Regions from separate parts of the Cobetia sp. 2AS genome, predicted to be linked through region 2. Evidence: predicted binding sites of a transcription regulator. Region 2 holds the regulator's gene; each other region holds the start of a gene.
The links. The regulator sigma-54, encoded in region 2, starts transcription at its own class of promoters, with help from an activator protein. The targets are predictions, from matches to a motif close to TGGCACNNNNNTTGCTNT.

Region 1: QD356_RS11010 (NarK family nitrate/nitrite MFS transporter) is a predicted target of sigma-54. The motif match lies at 4,921-4,938, and genes of this name have one in related genera.
Region 3: QD356_RS14315 (P-II family nitrogen regulator) is a predicted target of sigma-54. The motif match lies at 5,630-5,647, and genes of this name have one in related genera.
Region 4: QD356_RS04175 (ammonium transporter) is a predicted target of sigma-54. The motif match lies at 2,581-2,598, and genes of this name have one in related genera.

What each region holds. Positions count from the first base shown of each region.
Region 1 is NZ_JARWKQ010000003.1:253,556-261,259, reverse strand. It holds gene QD356_RS11035 (NAD(P)-dependent oxidoreductase) at 1-467, shown strand, start outside; gene preA (NAD-dependent dihydropyrimidine dehydrogenase subunit PreA) at 467-1,831, shown strand; gene QD356_RS11025 (TetR/AcrR family transcriptional regulator) at 1,981-2,601, opposite strand; gene QD356_RS11020 (CmpA/NrtA family ABC transporter substrate-binding protein) at 2,769-3,977, opposite strand; gene QD356_RS11015 (ANTAR domain-containing protein) at 4,028-4,603, opposite strand; gene QD356_RS11010 (NarK family nitrate/nitrite MFS transporter) at 5,166-6,524, shown strand; gene QD356_RS11005 (hypothetical protein) at 6,646-6,813, opposite strand; gene QD356_RS11000 (GNAT family N-acetyltransferase) at 6,977-7,426, opposite strand; gene QD356_RS10995 (hypothetical protein) at 7,472-7,704, shown strand, end outside.
Region 2 is NZ_JARWKQ010000001.1:127,085-134,788, forward strand. It holds gene mgtE (magnesium transporter) at 1-313, opposite strand, end outside; gene QD356_RS00545 (HPr family phosphocarrier protein) at 711-980, opposite strand; gene rapZ (RNase adapter RapZ) at 967-1,902, opposite strand; gene QD356_RS00555 (PTS sugar transporter subunit IIA) at 2,040-2,510, opposite strand; gene raiA (ribosome-associated translation inhibitor RaiA) at 2,520-2,828, opposite strand; gene QD356_RS00565 (RNA polymerase factor sigma-54) at 3,489-4,937, opposite strand; gene lptB (LPS export ABC transporter ATP-binding protein) at 5,171-5,911, opposite strand; gene lptA (lipopolysaccharide transport periplasmic protein LptA) at 5,915-6,493, opposite strand; gene lptC (LPS export ABC transporter periplasmic protein LptC) at 6,602-7,285, opposite strand; gene QD356_RS00585 (HAD hydrolase family protein) at 7,285-7,704, opposite strand, start outside.
Region 3 is NZ_JARWKQ010000005.1:227,866-235,569, forward strand. It holds gene QD356_RS14285 (methyl-accepting chemotaxis protein) at 1-468, shown strand, start outside; gene QD356_RS14290 (host attachment protein) at 725-1,153, shown strand; gene QD356_RS14295 (LysR family transcriptional regulator) at 1,298-2,245, opposite strand; gene QD356_RS14300 (ferredoxin--NADP reductase) at 2,532-3,308, shown strand; gene glnK (P-II family nitrogen regulator) at 3,439-3,777, opposite strand; gene QD356_RS14310 (ammonium transporter) at 3,927-5,174, opposite strand; gene QD356_RS14315 (P-II family nitrogen regulator) at 5,206-5,544, opposite strand; gene QD356_RS14320 (accessory factor UbiK family protein) at 5,982-6,356, shown strand; gene QD356_RS14325 (hypothetical protein) at 6,451-6,729, opposite strand.
Region 4 is NZ_JARWKQ010000001.1:984,455-992,158, forward strand. It holds gene QD356_RS04170 (aminomethyltransferase family protein) at 1-2,350, shown strand, start outside; gene QD356_RS04175 (ammonium transporter) at 2,703-4,061, shown strand; gene QD356_RS04180 (hypothetical protein) at 4,199-4,366, shown strand; gene QD356_RS04185 (phosphodiesterase) at 4,549-5,481, shown strand; gene QD356_RS04190 (HAD family hydrolase) at 5,478-6,134, shown strand; gene QD356_RS04195 (NAD(P)/FAD-dependent oxidoreductase) at 6,377-7,704, opposite strand, start outside.

The DNA.
Region 1 (7,704 bases), on a different contig from region 2:
AGCAGATGTCCGCCACCCATCACGAGCAGGAAATCGCGCGCGCCAATGGCGTGATGATCCACACCTGGGCGCGCCCGCTGGCGATCGATGTGGCAAACGATAGTGATAGAAGCGAAGAAGGTGATGACGCCGCGCTCAGCGCGATGCAGTTCGCGCGCACGCGGGTCGAGGATGGCCGCCTCGTCGATACCGGCGAGACCTTCACGCTGGCCTGCGATGGGGTCTTCACCGCCATCGGCCAGGGCTTCGATGACGCGAGCCTGAGCGATGCACATGCCGCAGGGCTGGCCCGCGAGGGGGCCAGGATAGAGGTGGACGAGATGCTGCGCACCAGCCTGCCCGGCGTCTATGCCGGCGGTGACTGCATCGCCCGCGGGCAGGACCTCACCGTTCAAGCCGTCGCCCACGGCAAGCTGGCCGCCGAGGCCATCCATCACGATCTGATGCTCAAGGTGGAGGCCGCCTGATGACCATTCATACCCCGCTCAATGACGACAACGCCCGCCCGGCAGGTGCTGACTCAAGTGCTGGATCAAGCGGCGATCACGTCGCCAGCTACAAGGCCGATCTGTCGGTCAACTTCGCCGGCATCCGCGCCCCCAACCCCTTCTGGCTGGCCAGCGCCCCGCCCACCGACAAGGCCTACAACGTGGTACGCGCCTTCGAGGCCGGCTGGGGTGGCGTGGTCTGGAAGACGCTGGGTGAAGACCCGGCCGCGGTGAACGTCTCCTCCCGCTACTCGGCGCACTATGGCCCGAATGGCGAGGTCAGCGGCTTCAACAACATCGAGCTGATCACCGACCGCTCGCTGGAGATCAACCTGCGCGAGATCACCCAGGTCAAGAAGGACTGGCCGGACCGCGCGCTGATCGTCTCGCTGATGGTGCCGTGTGAGGAGGAGGCCTGGAAGACCATCCTGCCGCAGGTCGAGGCCACCGGCTGTGACGGCATCGAACTCAACTTCGGCTGCCCCCACGGCATGCCGGAACGCGGCATGGGCGCGGCGGTGGGCCAGGTGCCGGAGTATGTCGAGCAGGTCACGCGCTGGTGCAAGACCTACAGCTCGCTGCCGGTAATCGTCAAACTGACGCCCAACATCACCGACGTGCGCGAACCGGCCAAGGCCGCCTGGCGGGGTGGCGCCGATGCCGTCTCGCTGATCAACACCATCAACTCCATCACCCATCTGGATCTCGACCGCATGGTCGCGCATCCCATCGTCGGTGACCGCAGCACCCACGGCGGCTATTGCGGCAGCGCCGTGAAGCCTATCGCGCTGAATATGGTGGCCGAGATAGCGCGCACGCCGGAAACCGCCAATCTGCCGATCTCCGGCATCGGCGGCATCTCCAACTGGGAGGATGCCGCGGAATTCATCGCCCTCGGCGCGGGCAGCGTGCAGGTGTGCACGGCGGCAATGCTGCACGGCTTCCGTATCGTCGAGGAGATGAAGGACGGCCTGGGGCGCTGGATGGACAGCAAGGGCTATCAGCGTATCGACGAGTTCTCGCGCGCGGCGGTGCCCAACACCACCGACTGGAAGCAGCTGGACATGAACTACCAGGTGATCGCCCGCATCGACCAGGACAAGTGCATCGGCTGCGGACGCTGCTATATCGCCTGCGAGGACACCTCGCACCAGGCCATCATGCATCTGGCCAAGGACAACGGCACCGCCCGCTATGAGGTGAAGGACGCCGACTGCGTGGGCTGCAATCTGTGCGAGATCACCTGCCCGGTTGAGGACTGCATCACCATGGAAGTGCAGGACACCGGCAAGCCGTACATGAACTGGATGGAGGACCCACGCAATCCGCATCGCGCGGCCTGATACCTGATCGCGGGATGCAGGTAGCAATAGATGGGAACCAAAAAAAGGGGCTGCCAGCAATGGCAGCCCATTTTTCATTGGCTTGATGCCCCACCAATGATAACCATGATTAGCTTAATGACAATTAAATCATGAAGTCACCTGCTGACTCAGGCGGACAAACCGACACCCTTCAGCAGCACCCGCGTCACGTTCTGCACCGCCTGCTCGAATTCCCGATCACTCAGCGCCTTGCCCTGATTGAGCACCGCGATCTGGTGGTCGAAGTCGGCGTAATGCTGGGTGCTGGCCCAGATCATGTACAGGTAGGCGGAGGCATCGATGTTGTCGATGCGGCCCTCGCCGATCCACTGGCGCAGGCGTGACTTCTTCATCTCGGCCCACTCGTCGAGCCACACCGTCAGCTCTTCGCCCAGCACCGGCGCGCCCTGCATGATCTCGCTGGCCCACACCTTGGAGCCATAGGGGCGCTGGCGCGAGTGCATCATCTTGGCGCGAATGTAGGTGGAGAGCACCAGCTGCGGGTCGTCGTAGGCCTCGAAGCACAGCGCATCTTCCTTCCACAGCGCCAGCAGGCCATCGAGCACCGCCCGATACAGCGCTTCCTTGGTGCTGAAGTAGTAATGCAGATTGGACTTGGGCAGCTCTACCTCGGCGGCAATATCGACCATGCTGGCGCCGACATAGCCCTTGAGAGCGAAGATCTTTTCGGCGGCGAGCAGGATGCGGCCGACATTATCCTTGCGAATCTGAGACTTGCGAGTGGTCATGCGATCCCCTGACGCGGTGCTGGCAGTGCGATGAGAATATCACAACCGCACTGCCAACATGTCTGAGCCGTCAGGTTTGCCCTGCCATCCGGCAAGGACGACGACTTCTCTGCAAGTGCTGTGCAATCCCGCGCCAGCGCGGATCGGCAAGGACCGCGCCCGCGACATCACTCGAAGACCGCACCATCGATGAAGCCATCCGCCGGCATCGGCACCTGGCCCGCCTCGCCGCTCAGCCACCAGGGCACCGGATGCGTGCCTTCACTGCGCTCATCCGCCACCGGCACCACCATGCCCAGCTTGCGGGCCGCCGTGCGGTAAAGATCCGGGCGCACACAACGTGTCAGCGTCGCCTCGAGATCCTCGTCATTGAAGCCCTGCAGATGCCCCCAGCGCTGCATCTGGGCGATGTACCAGCGCGTCTGGGAACGCCACGGGAAGTTGGCTGCGTAGCGATGGAAGATGGTCCAGCCGGGATTGTGCTGCTGAAACTCCTCCACCGACTGCTCGACATCGACGTCTTCCAGCCCGCGCGTCACCACGCTCATCGGCACCTCCGGCATGCCCTCGTCGTGCAGCCACTCGGCGGCCCTGTCCCGATTGCCGGGGCGGTCCAGCCAGGCGCAGGCATTGAGCAGCGCGCGAATCAGCGCCTGATGCGCCAGCGGATGCTGCTCCGCCCAGTCCTCGCGCACGCCCAGCACCTTTTCCTGCCCGAAGCGCCAGATATCGTGACTGCCCGCCACCACCTGCCCCATGCCCTGCGCCGCCGCCAGACTGTTCCAGGGCTCACCGACACAGAAGCCATCCAGCGCACCGCTGGCCAGCTGCGCCGCCATCAGCGGCGGCGCCACGGCGCGCATCTCGACGTCGCGGTCCGGATTGATGCCGCCCGCCGCCAGCCAGTAGCGCAACAGATAACGATGCGAGGAGAACGGGTGCACGCTGGCCAGCTTGAGCAGCGGCTCGCCGCGCTGTTTGCGCTGGTGCACATGCGCCGCCAGCGCCTTCGCGACCTGCAACGGGCTGGAGAGGTCGTGGCCGTCCTCGCCGAGGGTGGCCATCAGCGCGCGCGACAGCGTGATGGAGTTGCCGCCCAGATTCAGTGTCATGGCACTGATCACCGGCGTGGCGCGGCCATCCAGGCCCAGGGTCGAGGTCAGCGGCATCAGTGCCAGCATCTGCGCGCCCTGCAGCACGCCGGTCTGCAGGTCATCACGCAACGCCGCCCACGAGGGTTGCCACTTGAGTGTCACCGCCAGCCCCTCCTCGCGGAAAAGCCCCAACTGCTCAGCGACCACGAAGGGCGCGGCATCATTGAGTGGCATCAGGCCCAGCGTCAGCTGATGGCCATTCAGGGGTACATCTGTGGGCATCACGCACACCTCTTGAACGATCGAGAGAGAAGGACAGTACGGCGACCGGCTCAGCGCCGACGCGCGGCCTTGAGCAGCTCATCGGCCAGCTCATGCAGGGCCAGGCGCCGGTTCATGGCGGTCTTGCGCAGGTATTGGTAGGCGGCATCTTCACTGAGCCCACGCGTCTCCATCACCACGGCCTTGGCACGATCGACGCTGCGCCGCTGCACCAATGTGGTCTGGGTACGGTTGAGCTCCCCCTTGAGCGCACGGTGCGCCTCGAAGCTGGTGATGGCGACCTCGACCATGCTGCGCACCATCGCTGGCATGACGTGGTCCACCACATAGGCCGAGACACCGGCGCCGGCCGCCTCACGCACGAGGTCCGGGGCATCTTCACTGGCCAGCATGATCATCGGCTTGGGATAGCGTCGCCCCAGCTGGCCGAGATGCTCCAGGGTGTCGCGGCTGGGCAGGTCGGCGTCGATGATCACCGCATCGGGCTGATGCTGCTCGACCAGCGCGTGCAGGTCCTCGTGCTCGTCAACGCGCAGCGCCACCTCGAAGCCGGCGCTCAATAGCGCCTGCTCCAGCGCGGCGGAGCGCTCACTGCGGACATCGACGATCAGCACGGTCACGGGCATGTCAGGTTTCCTTGGGTCGGGCATGAGACTTGCCGTACACCCAAGCAGGATTCGTGCCGCAATCTGGTGCAACCTTGCGGCCAAAGGCCTTCAGAGCGGCCGAGCCGAAAGCGTCGCTGCACTGCAATGAGGCACGCGCCTGCCCGACCCTCCCAGCGCCAGTCGCGTGCGCCAGACTGGTACCTCGCGCCTCGATGACGCACCGCCAGCGCGCATCGAGCGCGCCTCCAGCCCGAGACACCGCCTGCGCGTGCCAACCTACTGCCCTCGCCAAGCCATTGATCTTCTGGGACTTGTCCCGCCCACACCCCCGCAACTGGCGCGCTACTTGCTTTGTTCCTGTCACTTGCCGCACAGACGCTCTGCTGCCGGCAACCATGGCATCACCGACTGCTGCCATCGCTATCCATGACGTGGACCAGGCTCTTCGGAGTACGAGTGCGTCGAACCAGGCCCCTCAATGACGAGGCGCCCTTGCTGTCGTTCATTCACAGCCGTTCGACCACTCGCCGAGCACACCTGACTTCGTGCCCGGCACCGACGCTGAATCAGGAGCCCACTCATGGATATCCGCAACAAGGCCAGCCGCATTCGGCTGTTCAGCTTCAACACCCCGCAAATGCGCGCCTTCCACATGTCGTGGTTCGCCTTCCACGTCTGCTTCTTCGGCTGGTTCGGCATCGCGCCGCTGATGGCCGTGGTGCGTGACGACCTTGGCCTGACCAAGACCCAGATCGGCAACACCATCATCGCCTCCGTCGCCATCACGGTGATCGTGCGCCTCGCCATCGGCGTGCTGTGTGATCGCATCGGGCCACGCAAGGCCTACACCTGGCTCTTGTGCCTCGGCTCGCTGCCGGTGATGTGCATCGGCTTCGCCGACAGCTTCGAATCCTTCTTCCTGGCCCGTCTGGCCATCGGTGCCATCGGCGCCTCCTTCGTCATCACCCAGTACCACACCTCCGTGATGTTCGGACCCAACGTGGTCGGCACCGCCAACGCCACCACCGCGGGCTGGGGCAACCTGGGCGGCGGCACCACTCAGATGCTGATGCCGCTGGTGATGGCCGGCCTGCTGATGCTGGGCGTCGAGCAGACCCTGGGCTGGCGTCTGGCGATGGTCGTGCCGGGCATCGTGCTGTTCCTGACCGGTATCGCCTACTACTTCTTCACCCAGGATGCGCCGGACGGCAACTTCAGCGAGCTGCGTGAGCGTGGTGAGCTGCCCAAGGCCGAGAAGGAATACAGCATGCGCGCCACCTTCGGCGCGGCGGCACGCGACATTCGCGTCTGGGCCCTGTTCCTCGTCTATGGCGCCTGTTTCGGGGTCGAGCTGACCATCAACAACGTCGCCGCCATCTACTTCTTCGACCACTTCGATCTCGATCTCGCCACCGCTGGTCTCATCGCGGGCCTGTTCGGCCTGATGAACCTGTTCGCCCGCACCCTGGGCGGCGTGTTCTCCGACCTGTTCGCGCGCCAGTCCGGCCTCAAGGGCCGCGTGCGCTGGCTGTTCATCGCGCTGCTGTGTGAAGGCGTGGCGCTGGTCGGCTTCGCCCAGATGGAAACCCTCGCAGTCGCCATCGGCATCATGCTGGTCTTCAGCCTCTTCGTGCAGATGGCGGAAGGCGCGACCTTCGGTATCGTGCCCTTCGTCAATCGCAAGGCACTCGGCGCGGTCGCCGGCATCGTCGGCGCGGGCGGCAACGCGGGCGCGGTCGCCGCGGGCTTCCTGTTCCGCAGTGAAGAGCTGACCTACCAGGAAGGCCTGATGTACCTGGGCATGGGCGTGATCGTGATCTCGCTGTTCGCGCTGCTGGTGCGCTTCAGCGCCGCCACTGAAGCCGAGGAAAGCCGCGCCTACGACGCCGCCGTCGCGGACCGCAAGCAGCAGAGCGAGCAGCAGCCCGCCTCGGCATAAGCGGATTGCTTTCTCCCCGAGCCAGACACAAGAAGGCCCCGCCTCATGGGAGGCGGGGCCTTCTTGTGTCTGATGACAGCTCAGGTCAGCGGCGACTCATCGCAGCGCTGGCAGCCGAGCCTCAGCTATCGGTGGCGTTCTCGACGCTATCACCGGCTTCCTCGACGGCGTTGTCCATCTTCTCACCGGCCTTCTCCATCGGGCCTTCGTCCTCGCAACCGGCGAGCGACAGGCCACCGAGACCGAGCATGGCAATCATCAGCGAACTACCCAGAGTCTTGAGCTTCATGATGTCTCTCCTTAAATCATCGGTCGGAATGACGCGACAGCTGCCATCACGCGCAGGCTGTCACGTGGTGTTACCCATGACATGGAGCGGGAGCCTTGCTGTTTCAAGGGTCACGCAACGCCGAGTTGCCTGTTGCTGATCAAAACCAATCGCTCAGGGCTGCTCAGATACCCAGCTCAGAGAAGGTATCGGGAAACTGCACTTCACCGCCCAGCCCCTCCAGATAGTCCGGCAGCAGCTCGAAGGCGACGAAGGAACCCGGCACGTCGTCATGATGGCAGTAGAGCCCGTAATGACACGCCGGATGAAAGCCCAGGTGGGTATAGAAATCCGCATGGCCTGCCGCCACCACGGCCCCCGCCCCCAGCAGCCGGCAGCGCTTGACCGCCGAGATCACCAGCCGCTTGCCGATGCCGTGACGCTGATGCTGGGGCAGCACCGCCAGCGGCGCCAACGCCATCAGCACGCGGTCCGGGTAGCCGGAAAGCTCCACGCGCGACACCATCACATGCCCCAGCAGGCCGCCCTCGCCTTCACTGAGGTGACGGCCGGTCTCCGGGTCGGTGACACGCTCGGCCACCAGCGAGATCTGCGCCAGATTGCCTCGACGCAATCTGTCACCCAGGCGCGCTTCACGATGGCCGGCAAAGACGGACTCATGAATGCGGTAGATGCGCTCATGATCAATGAGACGTTCTTCACGGATGCGAAGATTATCGACGGCGTTGGCAGTCATCACGAGGTACCGAATCAGCGCCCTGATGGTCAGGGACGTTACCTCAAGCTTAGCCACCGCCCGCAGCGGCTGCGAGCGTCAATCTGCTGCTCAAAAAGCACGATGCCCGCCGTGGTGGCGGGCATCGCTTGGGGTGATATCAAGGTCGCATGGCA
Region 2 (7,704 bases):
GCAGAATGTCGGCGACATCATCCGGTTCCAGGTTCTCGGTGGCGGCGAGAACGTCGACGGCGTCCATGTCCTTGAGGAAGTCGGTCTGGATGTCTTCGCCAAGGTATTGAAGGACATCGCCCTGCAGCTCGGCATCGACCAGCTCCCAGAGCAGATTACGCTCCTTGGGGGGCGAGGATTCCAGCAGGTGGGCCACGTCCACCGGCGCGAGGCCGCGATTGAGCATGCGTCTTGCCTGTTCCAGCTCGCCGCTTTCCAGCGCCTGTGACAGGCGATCAAGTCTTGGCTTGAGTTTACGAGACGTCTTGCTCATCTGTCGGCTTCCCCTGTCGACATGAAGGACAGCGTTGATTCTACCATTGGCGTAGGGGGGCGCGTCGACAAAAGAAAACAGTGTTTCTTATCGAAAGGACAATCCGCGTCCCGCCACTGGCACAAAAGCAGCGTCGTATGGCTGCCAGGCGCAAGGATAGGTGCTGGGATTGGTACAAGGGTAGGCGCAAGGACAGGTGCAGGAACCGGTGCAGGAACAGGCGCTAGGCATCCTGCATGAGCAGTTAATGCTTTCGCCAGAGGGGCCGCCAGAGGGGGCTGGCCGATAAGCGAGCGGGCCGAAAAGATAGTTGACCAAGAAGCGAGCTGGCTGAGGAAGGAAGGCTGAGCGCACAGCGCAAATGCACAGCGCAAATGCACAGCACCGTCAGTGGCGGTTATTCGTCTTCCTCGAAACGCGCCTCGAACAGCGCCTCGATGGCCAGCATCGCCTCATCGGCCTGTTCGCCCTCGACATCGATCAATAGCGTGGTGCCGCAGGGCGCGGCCAGCATCAGCAATGCCATCACATTGGCCGCATTGGCGCGTCGCTCGCCATGGCTGACCATCACCGTCGCGCAATAGGGCGCACAGCAATTGACCAGCTTGGTGGCTGCGCGAGCATGCAGCCCGCGGCGGTTGGTCAGCGTCAGCTCACGAGAGGCCATCGCGATGCTCCTGCTGATGTTCTTGCTGATCACTCGCCTCACCCGCGTTGCTCAGCGCGGTATGAATGCCCAGCTCGCGGTGACGCAGGCGCACCTCAGGCAGGCGCTCGGCGAAGTAGCTCGCCAGCTGCTCGCACAGGTAGACGCTGCGATGCTGGCCGCCGGTGCAGCCCACGGATACCGTCAGGTAGCTGCGATTGCTGTCCTGATAGGCGGGCAGCCAGCGTTCCAGCCAGCCGGCGATATCGTCATGCATCGCCTGGACGGTGGGGTAGCGCTGCAGGAATTCGGCCACGCTGTCGTCGCGACCGGTATCGCCGCGCAGATTGATGTCCCAGTACGGGTTGGGCAGGCAGCGGGCATCGAACACCATGTCGGCGTCGGTCGGCACGCCATGCTTGAAGCCGAAGGATTCAAAGGTCAGCGTCAGGTGGCGGGAGCTGTGCTGGGCGACCTGCTCGGTGATCCGCGAGCGCAGGTCGTGCACGCTCAGGTTGGTCGAGTCGATGACCAGGTCGGCCTTCTGGCGGATGGGAGCGAGCGTCTTCTGCTCGATCTCGATGGCCTCGGCCAGGGTGTGGTCATTGTCGCGCGTCAGAGGGTGACGACGACGGGTCGCCGAGTAGCGTTCCAGCAGCACTCGCGAATCGGTGGTCAGGTAGACGACCTGCACGTCCATGCCGCTCTGGCGGACGTTGTCGAGCAATTCGGGGAAGCGGGTCAAGGCTTCCGGCAGGTTGCGGGCATCGATGGAGACCGCGATGCGCCGACGCGCCGGGCTGTCCTTTTCGAGCTGATCGACCAGTGGCGCCAGCAGCATGCCGGGCAGATTGTCGATGGCATAGTAGCCAATATCTTCCAGCGCCTGGAGAGCGATGGATTTCCCGGAGCCGGAGCGGCCGCTGATGATCACGATCTTCATGAAGTGCTCTCCAAGGGCGAGGTCAACGTCGAAAGAATGCAGGGGTGGGGCAGAAGGCTGCCCGCTATCAGTGCGCTGTACGTCGGCCGATGGAAGGCCAGCAAGACGAAAGCCCGGACGATGTCCGGGCCTGTCATTCAGCGCGCCGGTAATTCGGCGATGGCTTGGGTCAATGCCTCAAAGAGTGCACGCTGGCTGTCTGCTTGGCGCAGGGCCGAGCGATTGGTCGGGGAATTGAGCAATTCCGCGACCTGCCCGAGCAGCGTCAGATGGGTCTCATCCGCTTCCTCAGGCACCAGCAGCACGAACAGCAGATCGATGGGTTCTCCGTCGATGGCATCGAAGTCGATGGGTTCACCGAGCTTCAGAAACGCAGCGATTGGCGTCTTGCAATGCGGGCTGCGTGCATGGGGCACGGCCACGCCGTGGCCAATGCCGGTCGACCCCAGTCTTTCGCGCCCGATCAGGCGCGAGAAGACTTCCTGGCTATCCAGGCTGGGAATGTTCTGTGCGATGAAGGTGCTGAAGAATTCAAGCACCCGCTTCTTGCTCCCCCCGGGGACACCGTAAAGCGTGCGCTCGGGGGGAAGGATCTGATCAAGTGTCATGGCGGAAGGTCAACGGGTCCCGGTGCCCTGAGAGCGAGCCTGGGACTTTTCCTTGTGTTTGACCAGCTGGCGATCCAGCTTGTCGGCGAGCGCGTCGATGGCAGCGTACATGTTGGGGTCTTCTGCCAGGGCGTGGAGGTCAGCGCCTGCCGCATGCAAGGTGCAGGCAGCCTGCTGGCGCTCCTTCTCGATCGACAGAGTCACCTGAACATTGGTGATGTTGTCGTAATGCCGTTCGAGGCGAGCGAGCTTCTCGTTGACGTAATCGCGGAGAGGATCGGTAAGTTCCACATGATGCCCGGTGATATTCACTTGCATGGACACGCTCCTTTATCCAGCGGGTTGCCATTCAATTGTAACCCTTTTTGACTACGAGCAAACCCTGATCGGACGCTCTGCAACAGGCTTGACGGCCACCGTCTGGCGATGTTTTCGCACCCTTGCCAGTGGCGTCAGATGTCGTGAGCGTCTGTACCGACAATGCCCAAGCTTTGCGCAAAGATCAACGCTGCGCTGCATCGTGGCTCAGTGCTTGTCTTCAACTCAGTGAGGGGTATCGGAGTGGACTTCAAGGGCACGTCTGGTGGGTGGTGCGTGAAAGACGCGCAAGAAGGCGGGTTTTCGTCGCCAATCCCTGCATGTACGTCACCTTTCAGGCGCTCCGATTGCGTGGAGCAAGCGGCGTTCCGGGAGGTTCACCGGGTGTCATCCAGGTGCAATACGCGCAAAAGTGACTTTAAAAACATGCGATTGACGGTGAATGACGCTGCCGTAACGGCGGTTTTTTACCGTCATCCTGCGCGCCGTCATGTGCCATGACGGGCAATTGGCGAGCGGTTGCCGGGATGACAGGGAACGCGACAGGCGTACCGCTGCCCGCGAAGTCAGAGGCTGATGAGCGGAAAATCCAGCGCTTGAGGTTGGCGGCGGCTGCCATTGTGGAGGTGAAAGCAGGGCATGGCAGCCGCAGGTGACGGGTCAGGCCAGACGCTTGCGCTCGCTGGAGGAGGGGATGCCCATCGCTTCGCGATACTTGGCCACGGTACGACGTGCGACCTCGATGCCATCGCTGGCGAGCAGATCGACCAGCCGCGAGTCGGAGAGAGGCTTGCGGGCCGGCTCTTCCGCGATCAGCTTGCGGATGCGGGCACGAATGGCGGTGCTTGAGTGAGCGTCGCCATTGCCGCTGCCACCGACCTGGCTCGAGAAGAAGAACTTGAGCTCGAAGACGCCGCGCGGGGTGTGGATGTACTTCTGGGTCGTGACCCGCGAGATGGTCGATTCGTGCATCTCGACCACTTCGGCGATGTTGGCCAGAATCAGCGGCTTCATGCCTTCCTCGCCTTGCTCGAGGAAGTCGATCTGGCGTGCCATGATCTCGCGGCCGACCTTGAGCAGGGTGTCATTGCGTGATGACAGGCTCTTCATCAGCCAGCGCGCTTCCTGCAGGTTGTCCTTGAGAAAGGTGTTGTCGGCGGACTTGTCGGCACGCTTGATCAGTGCGGCGTATTCCGGCTGGATGCGCAGCTTGGGCAGCGCTTCCGGGTTGAGCTCGACCTGCCAGCCATGCCGGGTATGGCGCACCAGCAGATCAGGGATCACGTAATCGCTGGCGGGCTCGCCCCAGGCGGATGCCGGACGCGGATCGAGCGCGCGCACCAGGCGGATGACGTGGTCCAGCTCGTCATCGTCAAGGCTCAGGCGCCGCTTGAGCAGCTTGCGATCATCGTTGCCCAGTGCCTCGAGGAATTGGCGTACCAGGCGGCGCGCCTGCGCCAGCAGCGGCAGATCATCCGGCAGCAGCGCCAGTTGCAGCAGCAGGCATTCGCGCAGATCACGGGCAAAGACGCCGGTCGGGTCGAACTGCTGCAGACGCAGCAATACCTGCTCGAGCTCGGAGGCCTTGAGGCCGGGCAGGCCCTGGCCACGCAGGCCATCGACCAGCTCATCGAGAGACAGGCTCAGATAGCCGGCACCGTCGACGGCATCGATCAGGCTCTCCGCCATCTGGCGTTCACGGCCATCGAGGTCGGTCATCGCCAGCTGCCAGCGCAGGTGGTCCTGCAGGCTCTCGACGCTGGTATTGCGATCGAAGTCCGGCCCTTCCTCGCTCCCGCTGCCACTGCCGGAGCTGGTCAGGCTACCGGCGTGGTCCTGGTAGAGGTCCGACCAGTCACTGTCGAGGGGGTATTCCTCGGGAATCTCGCTCGAGGAGTCGGCAGTGGAGATCTCGCTCGAATCCTGTGTCTCGACGACATCCAGCGACTCGTAGTCCTCGTCGAGCTCCAACATGGGGTTGGACTCGAGGGCTTGCTGAATCTCCTGACGCAGGTCGAGCGTCGACAGCTGCAGCAGCTGGATCGCTTGCTGGAGCTGCGGCGTCATGGTCAGCGAGGTGCCGAGGCGGAGTTGCAGGGTGGGTTTCATGGAGTCAGTCAATTCACGGCAAAGGAACGTGCTTACTACGCTATACCGTGACTCGGGGCACTGACAAGTGGTTGTCGTGAATATTCAAGCAACTTGCATGCCATGTTTCCACCAAGGTGGTATGGACGTCATGCATGCGTCTGATGTCAGACATGAAAAAGCCGCTACGCGATAAAATCACGCAGCGGCTTTTGAAGCTTTTGCCTCGCGAGGACTCAGCGCAGCCGCTGACCCTAGAGCGTGAACTCGTGACCCAGGTAGACGTCGCGCACCTGCTGGTTGGCCAGGATGGAGTCCGCGTCACCGTGGGCGATGATCTGGCCATCGCCGACGATATAGGCGGTGTCACAGATATCGAGTGTCTCGCGCACGTTGTGGTCGGTGATCAGCACACCGATGCCACGATCGCGCAGTTGGCGCACGATGCTCTTGATCTCGCCCACCGAGATGGGGTCGACGCCGGCAAAGGGCTCATCGAGCAGTACGAAGTCCGGCTCGGTGGCAAGCGCCCGGGCGATCTCGACCCGTCGACGCTCACCACCGGACAGGCTCATACCGGCGCTGGCGCGGATGTGCGTGATGCTGAATTCCTCGAGCAACTCTTCAAGGCGTGCCTTGCGGCCATTGCGATCCAGGTCCTTGCGGGTCTCCAGAATCGCCATGATGTTGTCGGCCACCGACAGCTTGCGGAAGATCGACGCTTCCTGCGGCAGATAGCCGATGCCGGCGCGTGCACGCTGATGCATGGCGGCAGCGGAGAGGTCCTTGTCATCGATGGAGACGTTGCCGGCATCGGCGCGCACCAGTCCGACGATCATGTAGAACGAGGTCGTCTTGCCGGCGCCGTTGGGGCCCAGCAGGCCGACGATGTCGCCTTGGCGGATCTCCAGCGAGATGTCCTTGACCACCTTGCGGCCCTTGTAGGCCTTGGCCAGATGGCGAGCGCTCAGCGTACGCGGAGTAGCAGCAGTCATGACTCAGTTTTCCTTGCTGGCATTGGTGCCGCGCGGCGTCAGGGTCATGTGCACGCGACCGCCTTCGGTCTGCTGTGCCGTCTTGCTGTTGTTGGCGTTCACCTGGCGCTTGTCGAGGAAGTACTCCACGTAGCCGCCTTCGAAGGTGTCATCGCCTTTCTCGAGACGCGCATTGCCGACCAGCTCCACGCGGCGCTCCAGCGCATGGTAGCGGATGGTGTCGGCCCAGCCCTTGACCAGCTTCTCGTCGGGTGCGGGTTGCTGTTCCAGGTAGGCACGCTTGCCGGTGGCCTTGACCAGCGAGATCTCGCCGCTGCCGGCGCGACTGATATCGACGCGGCTGGCATCGAGTTTCATGCTGCCCTGGCGCATTTCCACCTGGCCGGTGTAGGTGGCGGTGCCGGCCTTGTCATCGAGCGACAGGGCGTCCGCGGCGATGTTGATCGGCTGGCTGGCATCGCTGTCCAGCGCCATGGCGGCCGGGGCGAAGGTGGACATACCCAGTGCCAGGCAGAGCGCCATGACACCGCTGTTGAGGGTCTGGCGACAGGCCGTCAAGGGCTTGCGAGTCGTGGAAGTCATGGTGGCTCCTTGGCATGACGGGGTCGCCGCCCGAGCAATGATGCCATCGAGCGGCAGAGAAGAAGGTGTTGCGGCGCGGGTCATGGCGTGACGGCCAGCCCGGCGGGTTCATTCACCGCTGGCAGGCGCTGCCTCGAAGGTGCTGTTGACGCGCCCATCATCGGAGGTGGTGCTGTCGGTGGCCGAGTCGATGCGCTCGGCTTCCTTGCTGGCCTCGCTCTGGCCTGTGCCGGGTTGCAGGACGCTGCGAACACGGCCCTGCAGCACGGCGGAATCCTGTGAGAGGTCGGCGCTGAAGCTGTCGCTTTCGACATGCTGGCCATTCTGGGTGATCACGACCGGCACGTCACTCCAAGCGCGATTCTGGTCACGGCTGTAGTGCAGGACATCGGTATCGAGGGTCCAGCGGTCATCGGGCTGGCGCAGTCTGGCATTGCCCTCGAGGGTGAAGGTGTCGCCGCCGGCACTCAACACGCCACTGTCACCCGTGGCATACCAGCGGCGGTCTTCACTGTCGTTGGTGCGAATCTTCGGGGTCTGCGCCCGGGTCACGTCATCGCCTGGCGTGTGCTCGATATGCGGCGAGGTCATGGACTGGATCGCCACGCCGCGCCCATCGAAGCGTGTCATGTCTGCCCCGTCGAGATAGTAATCCGGCTCACTGCTGTCGACCTCGACGTTGACGGTCGATTCCAGGCTGTTGCGCTGCTCGATCAGCGCCAGCACGCCACCGACGAGCAGCAACAGCAGCATCAGCCAGAGACGCGGAGAAGGGCGGGGCAGACGTAACATCAGGGACGCGACTCCTGCAGGTAGGTGTCCAGCACCGAGGCCCAGTGGCCCTGTGCCTTGAGCAGCAGATCACAGAGCTCGCGCACGGCGCCATCGCCGCCCTGGCGTGAGGTGACCCAGTTGGCCTCGCTCATCACGTAGGCCATGGCGTTGGGCACGCTGACGCCGAGACCGACACGACGAATGGCCTCGCGGTCCGGCAGGTCATCGCCACAATAGGCGACTTCTTCCAGCTCGATCCCGTGCTCGCGGCACAGGTCGGTCAACGCGACCAGCTTGTCTTCACGGCCCTGGATGACATCCTGAATGCCCAGTTCCTTGGCGCGACGCTCGACCATCGGCGAGCTGCGGCCGGTGATCAGCGCGACGCGAACGCCACTGCGCAGCACCAGCTTGAGGCCATGGCCATCCTGGACGTG
Region 3 (7,704 bases), on a different contig from region 2:
GTACGTACCCTCGCCCAGCGCTCTTCCGAGGCCTCGCGGGAAATCGCCACGCTGATCAGCTCCGCCAACGAGCGCACGCGCAATGGTGCCGAACAGGTCAGGGTGGCCGGCAGCACCATGAACGAGATCGTCGCCAGCGTGATGCGCGTCAGTGAGGTGATCGGCGAGATCAGCCATGCCACCCAGGAGCAGAATCACGGTGTCGGACAGGTCTCCAGCGCCGTGGCCGAGCTGGACCAGGTGACACAGCAGAATGCGGCACTGGTGGAGGAATCCGCCGCGGCAGCGGATGCGCTCTCCGAGCAGTCGGCGCGTCTGGCCGAGATGGTGGGCCGCTTCCGTCTGGATGGCCCTGCGCAGCCGCCCGCAATGGCGCCGCGCAGCGCAGGCACCCTGTCCGCACAGGGCTCCCGTCCCCGCGCTGCCAGGCCCGTCGCATCGGAGGAGCTGGATTGGCAAGCCTGGTAAGGCCGTCAGCATGCGAGCCTGTCAGTCGCGAGTGTCAGGCATCAGACGCCAGGGCCGCCCTTCGGGGCGGCCCTGGCGTTTTTGGGTTATCTGCTTTCCTGTCGACCTTCAGGCGTCGGGCTGGCGGGGCAGTGTGCGGGAAATGAGCGGCAAGGGTTGAATGTGCGCAAGGGTGCCAGCATGTAGTCAATTGAAAGCGAAGCGATGATCGTCATTCTTCATCAACGACGCCTCACGAGAGACAGGGAGTGTGTAAATGGTTACTTACATCGTTGCTGCCGACGCCGCACGTGCACGTATCTTTGCCCGTGCCGCTGGCAAGGTCACCGAAGTGGAAAGCCTCGTACATCCTGAAAGCCGCCAGCATACCGGTGACCTGAGAACCGGTGGCAAGGGTGAATCCAGCGGCGGGCACGGCAGCCTGCATCAGACTGGCGATGATGGCGCGACCTCCGACAAGCATCAGGACTTCTTCGCCAAGGAAGTCGCGCAATACCTCAAGCAGACGGCCAATGACGGCAAGTTCGATCAGCTGATCATCGCCGCCGCGCCCAAGTTCCTGGGGGCGCTGCGCGACAAGCTCGACAAGCCGGTCGCCAAGCTGGTGACGGAAACCGTCGACAAGGACCTCTCCCACGAGAGCGCTGATGAGATCAAGGCACGTTTCACCGGCTTGACTCACTGATCACTCCCCCGTCATGCAGAGACCAGGACGCCGCCAGCGGAAACGCTGGCGGCGTCTGTGTGAGTGCTCGCTATTCTTGTGAGCCTCATGACGTGAGGAGATAGTGCCATCAGGCTCGGTTGCTGAAGGCCTTGCATGTGCGAATCACGGCACCTGCGGCAGGATGATCTCGTCACTGCGTGAGGCGCTGCCGCTCAGGTTGCGGCAACCGGCGACGAATTCGCGCATCGCCTGGGTGATGAAGCGATCACGATGGTGGACGAAGCGATAGGCGCGCGTCAGCTCCAGCCATGGAGTGGGCAGCTCGACGAGGCTGCCGCGCCGAAAGGCATCTCTCAGCGCGAGGCGCGAGATGCAGCCGATGCCGAGCCCCGCTTCCACGGCACGCTTGATGGCTTCGGTGTGTTCCAGCTCCAGCATGATGTCGAGGCGCTGGGAGACGCTGGTCGAAGGCCCGTCCAGATGTGGGCGCAATGCCTGCTCGAAGGTGCTGCGTGTGCCGGAGCCACGCTCGCGCATGATCCAGCGTGCCGCCAGCAGGCGCTCAAGCGTGACCTCGCCCTGTGCCAGCGGGTGTGACGGCGCACAGAAGATGCTCAGCCGATCACTGACCCAGTGGGTCGCCTCCAGCAGCGGATGCTCCACCTCGCCTTCCACCAGCCCGATGTCCAGTTCGAAGTGCACCAGCTTGTCGATCAGCTGATGGGTGTTGTGCACGTGCAGCTCGACGCGGCTGGCGGGGTGATGGTGCAGAAAGTCACCGATGATCTGTGGCGCAAGATAGTTGCCGATGGTCAGCGTCGCGCCGATCTCCAGCGAGCCGGTGGCGTCCTGCTGACCGAGCAGCTGCTCCAGTTCCTCGGCCTGGTCCAGCAGCGCGATCGCCTTGGGCAGCAGCTCACGCCCCAGGCCATTGAGCCGCAGGCGCTTGCCATGGCGATCGAACAGCCGGCAATCGAACTGACGCTCCAGCTCGGCCAGTGCCGTGCTGGCCGCTGATTGCGACATGGCCAGACTGTCGGCGGCAAGCGAGACATTGTCATGCCGCGCGACCGCCACGAAGACGGCCAGCTGGCGAAGGCTGTAGCGCATTCGACCTCCCGGGGCATGCAGTGAAGGGGCAGAGATGAGGAGGCGAAAGTGAACGCAACGCAGGATTCGCCGTCAGAGCGGGCGGACCCTGCACGATCGAGGTTGAAATGCGATTCATTCGCAACCAATATTGGTAAACTAGATAACCTATATCCAGATAAGCCATTTAACGCATAACCCTGCAGTGACTACAATCGCTGCATAGTTCATTGGGTCATAAGCTGTTATTTGTTTATGCCAATAGAGAATATCGAATTCGAGGGGCCACGCCCCGGGAGGCCATCAGGTGAGCAGTCTGACCACAACCGAAGTCATCGACGTCCATCACTGGAACGATTCGCTGTTCAGCTTCCGCACTCAGCGTGAAGACAGCCTGCGCTTCAAGAACGGCCAGTTCGTGATGATCGGCCTGGAAGTCGAAGGCAAGCCGCTGATGCGCGCCTACTCGATCGCCAGCCCGAACTACGAGGAGCACCTCGAGTTCTTCTCCATCAAGGTGCAGGACGGCCCGCTGACCTCACGCCTGCAGCACCTGCAGCCGGGCGATCAGATCATGGTCTCTCGCAAGCCGACAGGCACGCTGGTACTGGACGACCTGCTGCCGGGCGAGAACCTTTACCTGTTCTCCACCGGCACCGGTCTGGCGCCGTTCCTGAGCGTCATCCAGGATCCGGAAACCTATGAGCGCTATGACAAGATCATCCTGATGCACGGCGTGCGCCATGTCTCCGAGCTGGCCTATGCCGACATGATCGCGGAAGAGCTGCCCAAGCACGAGTATCTGGGCGAAGAGATCGCCGAGAAGCTGATCTACTACCCGACCGTGACGCGCGAGGAGTTCCGCAACCAGGGCCGCATCACGGATCTGGTCGAGAACGGCAAGCTGTTCGAGGACATCGGCCTGCCGCCGCTGGACCCGAAGCGCGACCGCGCCATGATCTGCGGCAGCCCGGCGATGCTCGACGACATCAGCGCCATGCTGGATGCGCGTGGCTTCGCCATCTCGCCGAAGATGGGCGTGCCGGGTGACTACGTGATCGAGCGTGCCTTTGTCGAGAAGTGATCCGCGAGCATCACGCATGAGCGACAAGTGCTGAAACGAAAAAACCGCAGGCCGATGGCCTGCGGTTTTTTTGTGTGCTCATGTCACCCGTCGGGGCAGCACGTCAGTGCCAGGGGCTTGCGCCAGAGGCTCAGACGGCGTCCTTGCCGGTCTCGCCGGTACGGATGCGAATGACCTGCTCCAGCGGCGAGACGAAGATCTTGCCGTCGCCGATCTTGCCGGTATTGGCGACATTGGTGATCGCCTCGATCACGGAATCGATCATGGCGTCATCCACCGCGACTTCCAGCTTCACCTTGGGAAGGAAGTCGACCACGTACTCGGCACCCCGATACAGCTCGGTGTGGCCCTTCTGGCGGCCGAATCCCTTGACCTCGGTCACGGTGATACCCTGCACGCCAATCTCCGACAGGGATTCGCGCACGTCGTCGAGCTTGAATGGCTTGATGATGGCAGTGACCAGTTTCATCGTGTCTCTCCTTGGGTGATGGTGCGGGTAACGAGGCCTGCTCGTCACGCCGGTCTCTGACTCAAGCATACACCGCTTATCCAGTCAGGAAAAAAGACTCCCGCCAGGTGGCGGGAGTCTTGATGCTGCAGGTGCTGTCGCGTCCAGGCTTACTTGCGGCTGGAGGTGAATTCCGGATAGGCCTCCATGCCACATTCGGCCAGATCCACACCTTCGTACTCTTCTTCCTCGCTGACGCGAATCCCCATGACGGCCTTGATGATCAGCCACACCACGAAGCTTGCGATGAACACCCAGGCGAAGATGGAGGCGGCGCCCAGCAGCTGTGCGGAGAAGGTGGCATCGTCATTGGTCAGCGGCACGGCCAGCAGACCCCAGAGACCGACCACACCGTGCACGGAGATGGCGCCGACCGGATCATCGATCTTCAGCTTGTCGAGACCGACGATGGAGAACACGACCAGCAGACCGCCGATGGCGCCGATCAGGGTGGCAGCACCGACGCTCGGTGCCAGCGGACCCGCAGTGATGGCGACCAGGCCAGCCAGCGCGCCGTTGAGGGCCATGGTCAGGTCAGCCTTGCGGAACCACAGACGGGCGAGGATCAGCGCGGCGATGACACCACCACAGGCGGCGGCATTGGTGTTGACGAAGACCTGAGCGACCGCGTTGGCCTCATCGATGTTGGACAGCACCAGCTCGGAGCCGCCGTTGAAGCCCAACCATCCCAGCCACAGGATGAAGGTACCCAGCGTGGCCAGCGGCAGGTTGGCGCCCGGGATGGCATTGATCTCGCCATTCTTGCCGTACTTGCCCTTGCGAGCGCCCAGCAGCAGCACGCCTGCCAGTGCGGCGGAAGCGCCGGCCATGTGCACGATGCCGGAACCGGCGAAGTCGCTGAAGCCCGCTGCGCTCAGGAAGCCGCCACCCCAGGTCCAGTAACCCTGCACCGGATAGATGACACCGGTCATGACCACGGCGAAGGCCAGGAAGGCCCACAGCTTCATGCGCTCGGCGACCGCACCGGAGACGATGGACATGGCGGTAGCCACGAACACCACCTGGAAGAAGAAGTCGGAACGTGCGCTGTAGTAGATGTCGCCACCGGAAGCGAGCGCTTCCTCAGCGGTATTCTCGGCACCGATCAGGAAGCCCAGGCTCGGCAGGAAGCCGCCTTCGGCGCTCGAGTACATGATGTGGTAACCGACGACCATGTACATGGTGCAGGCGATGGCGAACAGCGCCACGTTCTTGGTCAGGATCTCGGTGGTGTTCTTGGCGCGGACCAGACCGGCCTCGAGCATGGCAAAGCCGGCTGCCATCCATAGCACCAGGGCGCCACAGACCAGGAAGTAGAAGGTATCAAGTGCGTACTTGACCTCGATGATCTCGTTCATGCGGGGTTCTCCTTGTTATTGTGCGCGGGGCTCAGACAGCGTCGGCGCCGCGTTCACCGGTGCGGATACGGATGACATCGTCCAGCGGAGTGACGAACAGCTTGCCGTCGCCGATCTTGCCGCTGTTGGCCGCCTGGGTGATGGCGTCCAGTACCGATTCCACACTGCTGTCATCGACAGCCACTTCAATCTTGACCTTGGGAAGGAAGTCGACGACGTACTCGGCACCGCGATACAGCTCGGTGTGCCCCTTCTGACGTCCGAAGCCCTTCACTTCGGTGACGGTAATCCCCTGCACGCCGTTGTCGGCCAGTGCTTCTCGCACGTCGTCCAACTTGAAGGGTTTGATGATGGCGGTGATCAGTTTCATGTGCTGCCCCCGTTCGCTACCGGAATGATCATTCTTGTTAAGCATGGCCAGTCAGATGAGCTGGCGGCCTGTTCCTGACAAGTGCATCGCACGAGATGTGCCATGCGGCTGAAAATCCTTGTAACTCATCTGGTTATCGCAGGATGGCTGACAGTCTTTTGGCCTGTGCAAAGATGGCTGAATCCGAAGGTCACCTGGCATGCACCGTAATGGTGCTGTTTCTGCGCCTTTGGGTGTGGGGGCAAGTGCTAATGTGGTGCAGGTGTGTGCCTGCCGATGAGGATTGTCTGGTGCAGGACGATGCGGGGCATGCACCCGACTCCAGGGTTGCGTATCCTTGCAGCAGGACACGACGGCCCCATGTACAGGGGTGTCATCATTTTCTGACCGGCAGTCCGCACGACGCGGCCGCCGGCCCGCAACGGCTGAGGTGCAGCATGTTCAAGAATGACGTCATCGGGCGTATGGCCCAGCAGATCGGTGAGCGCCTGCAGGATGCCTCGCATGGCCCGGAAGAGCTGCAGAAGTCCGTGCAAGGGGTGATGCGCGGTGCCTTCGACCGCATGGAACTGGTCTCGCGTGAAGACTTCGACATCATGATGGATGTGCTGACGCGTACGCGCAGCCGCGTCGAGTCGTTGGAAAAGCAGGTCATCGCCCTCGAGGCACTGCTGGAAAAGCAGGGGCTGGTAGCGGGCAATGCACCGGCTGCCGAGCCCGCCACACCAGTGGATGACGAGGGGGAAGCCGCGGTAGCGAAGCGTGAAGCCGCCAGTCACGCCGCGGAGATCGAGCGCCAGCGCGACGCCTGATTCCGTCAGGTGACGGCTGAACCAAAACCGCCACGCCCTTTCGGGGCGTGGCGGTTTTTTGCGTCATGGGCGCCGCTGATTCTGAGGGGCGGCCTCAGGCAGTCTGGGGACGAGTGCCCAGCATCCAGCGCACCAGACCTACCACTGAGGCGATGATCCAGAAGATCTCGATCACGAAGCTGGCGAGGTTGAAATTGATGCACAGGCTGATCAACAGCAGGATCGCTCCGCTCAGATTCATCAGGTTGTAGGTCAGGCTGCGGGCATCGAGTCTGCCGATCTGCAGCAGGAAGAAGGCGCCGACGACCAGAGCGGTGCCTAGCATGCCGATCACATCCGCCAGGGATGCCAGTGGGGCAAGCATGTCTTGCATGGGTAGTGCTCCTGAAACAAGCCGAAGTCGTCCTGAATGGCTGGCCCTTTCCGTGGGTTGGACGATTCTCTGCCGCGCAGCGGCGGCGTTCCGTGAGACAGCTTGGCGGTCATCCCGGCGAAGCCGGGACAACCGATCAAATATACAGCAGTCCCCGTCTGGCGGCACTCTTGTGGCTCTCTCGAGGGCGCTATCGGCCCTGTATGAGCACTTTCTTGGTGCAGGCAGGTATCGAGTCGGCCTCACACCATGCCCATGTGGCGACTGGCGGCGCTGGAATGCGCCAAAACAGGCGCTTTTGCGTGGAAAGTGCTGCCAAAACCGCTACTTTTAATTCGCCGCGAGCGTTTGTCGGCAATGCTGGCGAGCGACCCGCAGCGTCAGCACCCAGGCGCGTCGCGGCGCGTGAAGCTGGAATGGCAGTCGCAGCCGCAGATGCAGGGCACCAGACGCTCTCAATCACCAGGCAGCCGTGAGCCGTCACCCAGCGCCAGGTCCTCAGGCGCCAATCCCCGGCATCAACGACCCGATGCTCGTGCAAAGTCCTCGAACGCAGCGCATGCACCTTCTCTGACTCCTCTCCGCCAGGCGCCTCATGAGCCCCTCTGGCTAAATCTGATCTCTGACATGGCTTTCATCACTCGACTGAGTCGATCGTCCAAGCACCCTGCCTGCAGTTATTGAGTTTAATTTCTGTTGGTTGGTGCTTGTGAGTTGAGGTCGGGCTGTGGGTGTCCTGGTCTTACGTTGGCTCGCTTGATCATCGATGGTATCAGTGCCTTGAATGATGAAGTTTTGAGCGCTCAAAAAACGTCCACACGCAATGATTATGTAATCTTATCCACAGCCTGTCTTTTTGTTACGTATCCAGTAATTGCGTGAGCCTGAGGCGTAAAGAAATTTACGTTATAGGCGACAGAATCGTCACCTGAACACGTATTTCCAGGCGGCGCATGGCAGTGTCGTGGGGGTATG
Region 4 (7,704 bases), 860 kb from region 2:
GCTGTATCGTTATCGAATACCCGGGCTGGATGCGCTGGCGCTTGAGCTGTCGCCGGGGGACAGCGTGCAGGTGTCATCCGTCGATGGTGCCCAGGCCTGCGAGTGGCTGCTATTGCCACCAAGGGACCGGGAGGGAGAGCACCGGGTGGCAGAAGTTGGAGAGCTTGCAGACGCAGTCGATGGACTGACACTCGCGCGCTACGCCAGCATCACCTGTCTGGAAGAACATGCCTTTGCCAGCCAGCCACAAGGGGCAGAAGAGGGTAAGGCCGAGCAGGCACGAAGCCCGTTCACCCAGCAGCGTCTGGCAGCGCTGGGAGTCGCGCAGGTGCCGCTGTCGCAGTGGCAGCGTTTGTCAGTGGCCGGGTTGCCGGCCGAGATTCGCTGGCCGCGTGAAGCACCTGCCGCGCGCCTGATTCTGCTGGCTCCCGGTAATGACATGTCGATCGATGGCAAGCAGCTGGCCACTGAGCTTGAGGTATCGCACTTCTGCGAGGGGCTGGTGGGGCAGGAGCAGCTGCCAGCGCCATTGGCGCCGATCAAGCAGGAGACGAGAGTCTCGGCGGGCACGGTCGAGGTCTATGAGGTCAAGCAGGGCGAGTGGATCCAGATCATCGATGTGGCGGGCCGACAGTGCTCCGACTTCGTGGCCTTCGATGCCAATGCCTGGGCGCAGGGTGAAGAGCTGGGGCTGGACTCCGGCGCGACGCGCAGCCTGTCCGGTCATTGCATGCCCAATCCGGGGCTCTATTCGGTGTTCTTCGATCAGTATCTGCATCCGATGCTGGAAGTGGTGCAGGACACGGTGGGGCGCCATGACAGCTTCATGCTCGCCTGTTCGCCGCAGTATTACGAACACCACGGCTACTTCGGCCACGATAGCTGCACGATCAACTTCAACAACGCCCTGTCGGCGTCGCATGGCATTCAACAGCGTGCCAGCTGGCCGGCGATCAACTTCTTCTTCAATGCCTATGTAGAGCCCTGCGGCACCCTGGCGGTGGATGAGCCCTGGTCGCGCCCCGGCGACTATGTGCTGCTGCGCGCCGACCGTGACCTCATCTGCGCCTCATCGGCCTGTCCGGATGACATCGACGCCGCCAATGGCTGGGTGCCGACCGATATCCAGGTGCGCATCTACGCCGCTGAACATGATTTCCCCCGTGGGATCGCCTATCGCAATCGGCCCGAGGAATTGCCGCGCATGACACTGCCCACTGCCTTTCATCCCTGCACCTCCGCCTTGACCAAGCAGTTCATCGACTACCACGGCTACTGGCTGGCCACGCATTACGAAGGGTGGGGTGCGCGGGCCGAATATCTGGCCTGCCGCGAGCGGGTCGCGATGATGGATCTCTCGGCGCTGCGCAAGTTCGAGGTCGCCGGTCCCGATGCCGAACGCCTGCTGCAATACGCATTGACCCGCAATGTACGACGGCTCTCCATCGGCGAGGTGGTGTACTCGGCCATGTGTCAGGAAACCGGCGGCATGCTCGATGACGGCACCTTGTTCCGCATGGGCGAGCAGACCTTCCGCTGGATCTGCGGTGACCCGGCCAGCGGCCAGTGGCTCAGGGAGCTTGCCCAGCGCCAGGGCTATCGCGTCACGGTGCGTGACTCCACTCATCAGCTGCACAACATCGCGCTGCAGGGGCCGAAGAGCCGCGAGGTGCTGGCGCCGCTGATCTGGAATGCGCGTACCCAGCCAGACGTTCAGGGGCTGGGCTGGTTCCGCTTCATGATCGGTCGTCTGTCGGGGCCGGATGGCATTCCGCTGATGGTGTCGCGTACCGGCTATACCGGCGAGCTCGGTTATGAAATCTGGTGTCATCCCAAGGACGCCCCGGCCGTGTGGGAGGCGATCTGGGCGGCGGGTGAGCCCCATGGCATCGCGCCGCTGGGACTGGATGCCCTCGACATGCTGAGAATCGAGGCGGGGCTGATCTTCGCCGGTCATGAATTCTGCCCGCAGACCTCCCCCTATGAGGCGGGCATCGGCTTCACCGTGCCGATGAAGAGCAAGGAAGAGGACTTCGTCGGGCGGGCAGCGCTGCAACGCGAGGCGCCGGAATCACGGCATCGCGTGATGGGCCTGAAGATGCACAGCAGCGAGTTGGTCAGCCATGGCGATCTCGTCTACCACGGCCGCTATCCGGTGGGCGTGGTCACCAGTGCCACCCAGTCGCCGCTGCTCGATCGCTCCATCGCGATGTGCCGCCTGGCACCGGACTTCGCAAGCCCGGGAACCCAGCTTGAGATCGGCCAGCTGGATGGCCATCAGAAGCGCCTCGCCGCCGAGGTGGTGACATTGCCCTTCCATGACCCGGAGCGCCTCAAGGTGCGTAGCTGATCTCACTGCAAGGCGGGCAAGCATGAGAGGTGAGTCGCGAGCAATGACCTGCGTATATGCAGCGCCCTGCAAGTCATCTCACGGTGCATGCCGTAGCCGGCATGCCTCAATAACGCCCATCCTCCTCGCAGGGAAGGCTCCATGGGCTTCATATCTGAAGAGGAGCCCTCGGTTTCAAGAATGATGCAGTAAAAACAACAAATTGCTGAGGGTGGCCAATGAGGGTCATCTGGCATGTCGCTTGCTTTATCCAGCAGGTCCCCTTGAAAAACAACAACAACCCCCGGACGGGCAGTGCCGCTTGCACAGTGAAGCGCGCTGATCCACAGGCTCCGGTAAAGGAGAAAAGACGATGGATGAAAAGACGTTGCAAAGCATATTGGATATGCATCAGGCGATGAACATCGAGGTGTTCTATTGGTGGTGTACCGCCATCATGTTCCTGATCCATGCAGGCTTTCTGGCCTATGAGATCGGTGCCTCGCGTTCCAAGAATGCGTTGGCATCCGGCATGAAGAACGTGCTGACGCTGGCCTCGATCATCCCCGCCTTCTACTTCGTGGGCTGGTGGATCTACAACGCCTTCCCCAACGGGCTGATCCCCATCGAGGCGTCCGCCGCTCTGCCGTGGAGCGCGAGCATGCGTCCGGACGCCGATGACATGGGCACCGGCATCTTCTTCGCCGCCTTTGCCCTGTTCGGCGCGACTACCGGCTCCATCCTCTCGGGGGCGGTGATCGAACGCATTCGCCTGGGGGCCTTCCTGATTCTGGCGGTGATTCTCGGCGCCGGTGTCTGGATCATGGCGGGCGCCTGGGGCTGGCATCCGGATGGCTGGATGCTGCACAAGCTGGGCTACCACGATGTCGGCGCCGCCGGTGTGGTGCACGCCGTGGCCGGCTTCTTCGCGCTGGGCGTGCTGCTCAATCTGGGCGCGCGCATCGGCAAGTACAGTGACGATGGCAAGCCGCAGGTGATCGCGCCGCACAACATGCCGATGACGTTGATCGGCCTGATGCTGATCATCGTCGGTTTCTTCGGCTTCCTCGGCGGCTGCATCATCTTCAACACCGGTGACATCGGCTGGACCACCATCTATGGCAATCGCACCAACCTTTCTGCCTTCGCCTTCAATACCCTGATGGGCTTCGGTGGCGGCGTGATCGGTGCCTATCTGTCCTCGCGTGATCCCTTCTGGACCATGTCCGGTGCGCTGGGCGGCATCATCACCGTCGCGGCGGGGCTGGATCTCTACAACCCGGGGCTGGCCTTCGTGCTGGCGGTCACCGGTGGCGCCCTGATGCCGAAGATCGGCGCACTGCTCGAGAAGCGTGGCCTGGATGACTCCGTCGGCGCCTTCGCGGTGCATGGCTTCTGCGGCTTCTACGGCGTGGTACTGGTGGGTATCTTCGCGGCTGGCTTCCCGAATGTCGGCGAAGGCGTGCCGGACGTTTCCTTCACCGGCCAGCTGACAGGTGCGGTGGTGATGGCACTGACAGGCTTCATTCCGGGCTGGGGCGTGGCCTATCTGCTCAAGAAGTTCAACCTGCTGCGCGTGCCGCCGCATGTCGAGGTACTGGGGCTGGACCTGTTCGAAGTCCCGGCCAAGGCCTATCCGGAAAGCCTGTCCTCCGAGACGAGCTCCAGCGTGCCGGCACGTTCCGGTGGGGTGGTCGCGGCGCCGATGGACAAGCGTCCTGACATCAGCTGAGCCTTGGTAGCTGAGCCCCCGGCACACATTGTGAAGGGGCCGGTCTGTCAAGATGATGTCGAGATAAGCGCTGACTGGCCCCGTTATTGCAGTACTGGTAGACCCAACCGATATCCGCTTTCGTAAGGAGTCTTGCAATGGAAACTGTCGATACTGTGGTACACGCTGGCAACTACGCCTTCTTCTTCAGCAACTCTGGTGCCGTGGCGGTGTGCCTGCTGGTCGCCGCTGGCGTCTGCATTGCGCTGAGCGCCAACATCCTGCGCCACGAGAAAGCGTCCTTCGAGAGCAAGAAGACGCCGTGACCCTCCGGGCATCAAGACCGGCACATCAAACGCCGCAGCGCTCAGCGCTGCGGCGTTTTTGATAGGTGGCATGCACCCGATTGGCTTTGCGCGAAGAGAGTGTGGCGTGCGTCACGCAGTCGTCACCTGAGAGCTTGATAATGGCGGCCCCTCAAGGTGGCCCTCATGGAACGCGCGATAGCATGAAACTGATCCATCTGACCGACACCCATCTGGTCGCTCCTGACAAGCGACTTTACGGGCTGGACCCACGTGCACGGCTGGCGGCTGCCGTCGCTGATATCAATCTGCACCACGGCGATGCTCAGGGCGTGATCATCAGCGGTGACCTGACCGATCGCGGTGAACCGGCCGCCTTCCAGGCGCTGCGTGAGGTACTGGAAGAACTGTCGATGCCGTATTTCCTCGGCATGGGTAATCATGATGCGCGTGAGGCTCTGCAGGCCGCCTTCCCGGAGCTGCCCTGCGATGACGGAGGCTTCGTGCAGTATGCGCATGCCTTCGGCCCCGGCGCTGATGATTGCGTGCTGGTGATGCTCGATTCGGCGGTCGCGGGGGAGCATGGCGGTCTGCTGTGTGAGTCCCGCCTGGCGTGGCTGGATGCCTGTCTGGCTGCGCATCATGATCGCCGTATCCTGCTGGCGCTGCATCATCCGCCCATGGTCCTCGGCATCCGTTACATGGACGACATCCGCTTGCAGAATTCACAGGCGCTGCATGACGTGATCCAGCGGCATGGCAATGTCGAGCACTTGCTGTTCGGGCATGTGCATCGTCCGGCCAGCGGTGTCTGGCGGGGGCTCTCGTTCTCGACCCTGCCGGGCGTCAATCACCAGGTCGGGCTGGATCTGGTCTCAGCAGCGGATTGTCTCGCCGGCAGTCATGAGCCGCCGGCCTATGGCGTGCTGATGATAGGCCAGGAGCAGATCGTCAATCACCTGCACCTCTACATGGATGACAGTCGCCGCTATTTCTTCCACGACACGCTCGAGGCCGCCCAGTCGCTGGAGGCGCTCGATGAATTGATCGCTCTGCAGCGCGATGAGCGGATTCCGACTCGCGAGCGCGAGCCGTTGAGCAACACCTTGCAGGCAGCTGAGGCAGCAAAAGAATGAACAAAGCGTTATATGTCTTTGATTTTGATGGTGTGATTGCCGACAGCCTGACACTGTGTCTCAAAGCCTGCGCGCATGCGGCGCGTCTGGAAGGGCGGACGATCGTGCTGGAACGCAATAGCTGGGAGTCGCTGGACAACGTGACCTTCGAGGAGATGGCGCGTGGGCAGGGCTTCACGGGCGAGGCCGTCGCGCGCTTTGCCGCGCATGTCTTTGCCTATACCCGCCAGGCGACGCCGCCGGCGGTCTTCACCGGCATGCGCGAGGCCTTGTCGGCACTCGCCGAACAGGGCGACGTCATGGTGCTGTCGGCCAATCACAGCGAGATGATTCGTGCCACGCTGGCCGCCGCCGGCCTGTCGGACTGCGTGTCACAGGTGCTGGGCGGTGAGATCGCGGGCAGCAAGGGGGCCAAGCTGGCGGGTCTGTTGGCAGCGCCGCAAGTGGCGGTGGAGCGCAGCTGGATGGTGGGCGACGCCGTCAGCGACATTCGCGCCGCGCACGAGGCAGGGTGTCGTGCCGCTGCCGTCAGCTGGGGGTGGCAGAGCCCCGAGCGGCTGGCCAGCATGGCACCGGAGCGGGTCATCGCGCAGCCGCAGGCGCTGACATCACTTTGCGATGTGCCAAGCAGCGACAGTCGCGAAGCGGTATAGAGCCTGAGCAGGGCCTACCGCAAGTTTCAGGCCTTTGCGCACGCTTGCTCTGATTCACTCATGCTCTGGTTCACTCATGCACGTGTGAGCTGCTGCACGAGTGAGCTGTTGCACGTGTGAATTGATAGAACGAAGCCGCCGAGTCGTGTCACGACTCGGCGGCTTCGTTGCCTGACAGATCAGGAAGCTCGTCGTCTCAGACGGCTTGCTCGTTCAGACGGCTGCTGACTGAGACGGCCTGCTCAGGCGTCGTCAGTCGCGAGCTGCTCGGCGGTGGCTGTCTCGCCGCCTGCTTGTCTGACGCTCCTGTCGGGCTGCGCCAGGAAGGCTTCCAGCGAATCATCCATCGCGTCGAGCCAGGGCGTGTGATGGCGCGGGGCCATGGTGCCGGTCATCAGCGAGCGGTAGGAGTAGTCACGGAAGGTCATGATGTTCTCGTGCTTGTGGTGCTCCCACTCGAGGAAGGTGCGATTGACGCCGTCGATATCGAAGCTCGGATAATCTGTCTCCGAGATCAGTGACTTCACGTAATCGCCCTGGAAGAGGATCATTGATTCATCACTGTCCAACGTCTCTTCCCTGTCACGCCATGCCTGACTATCCGCCTGCATCGCCTCGCGGCTGGGCAGCGCGATCTCACCGAGAATCACGTCACGCACCCACCATGCCTGGGCATCGAACATGTTGAAGGTGTACCACTGGTCCTGCATGCCGAGGTAGAACATGCGCGGATTCTCTTCCCAGGCAGCGCCCTTGTAGAGACCGAGCGGCCACATGCGATTGCCCGTCTTGAGGCGCAGTGGCTCATCCAGGAAGGGGAAGTGGTGGAGGTAGCCGGTACACAGGATGATGGCATCGATCTTCTTGCTGCTGCCATCGCGGAAATAGGCCGTGTCGCGGTCCACTTTCAGCAACAGCGGCTTCTCTTCCCAGTTGTCCGGCCAGGCAAAGCCCATCGGGGCGGTGCGATAGCTGGTGGTAATGCTGCGAGCGCCATACTTGTAGCACTGTGAACCGATATCTTCGGCAGAGTAGCTGCTGCCGATCAATAGCAGGTCCTTGCCCTTGAATTCCAGCGCGTCGCGGAAGTCATGAGCGTGCAGAATGCGGCCATTGAACTGCGAGAACCCCGGGAATTCCGGCACGTTGGGGGTCGAGAAGTGACCCGATGCCACGATGACGTGATCAAACTGCTCCTGAATGACCGCATCGGCCTGCAGGTCATGGACACTGACGGTGAACTGCTCGCGGGTGTCGTCAAAGCTGACGTGGCGCACCGGGCAGTTGAAGCGGATGTACTTGCGCACGCCTGCCTTCTCGACTCGACCCTTGATGTAGTCGAAGACCACCGCACGTGGCGGGTACGAGGCGATGGGATGGCCGAAGTGCTCCTCGAAGGAATAATCCGCGAACTCCAGACATTCCTTGGGGCCGTTGGACCACAGGTAGCGGTACATGCTGCCGTGGACGGGCTCACCATTCTGATCGAGACCGGTGCGCCAGCTGTAATTCCACAGGCCACCCCAGTCACTCTGTTTTTCATAACAGACTATTTCGGGAATATCGATAC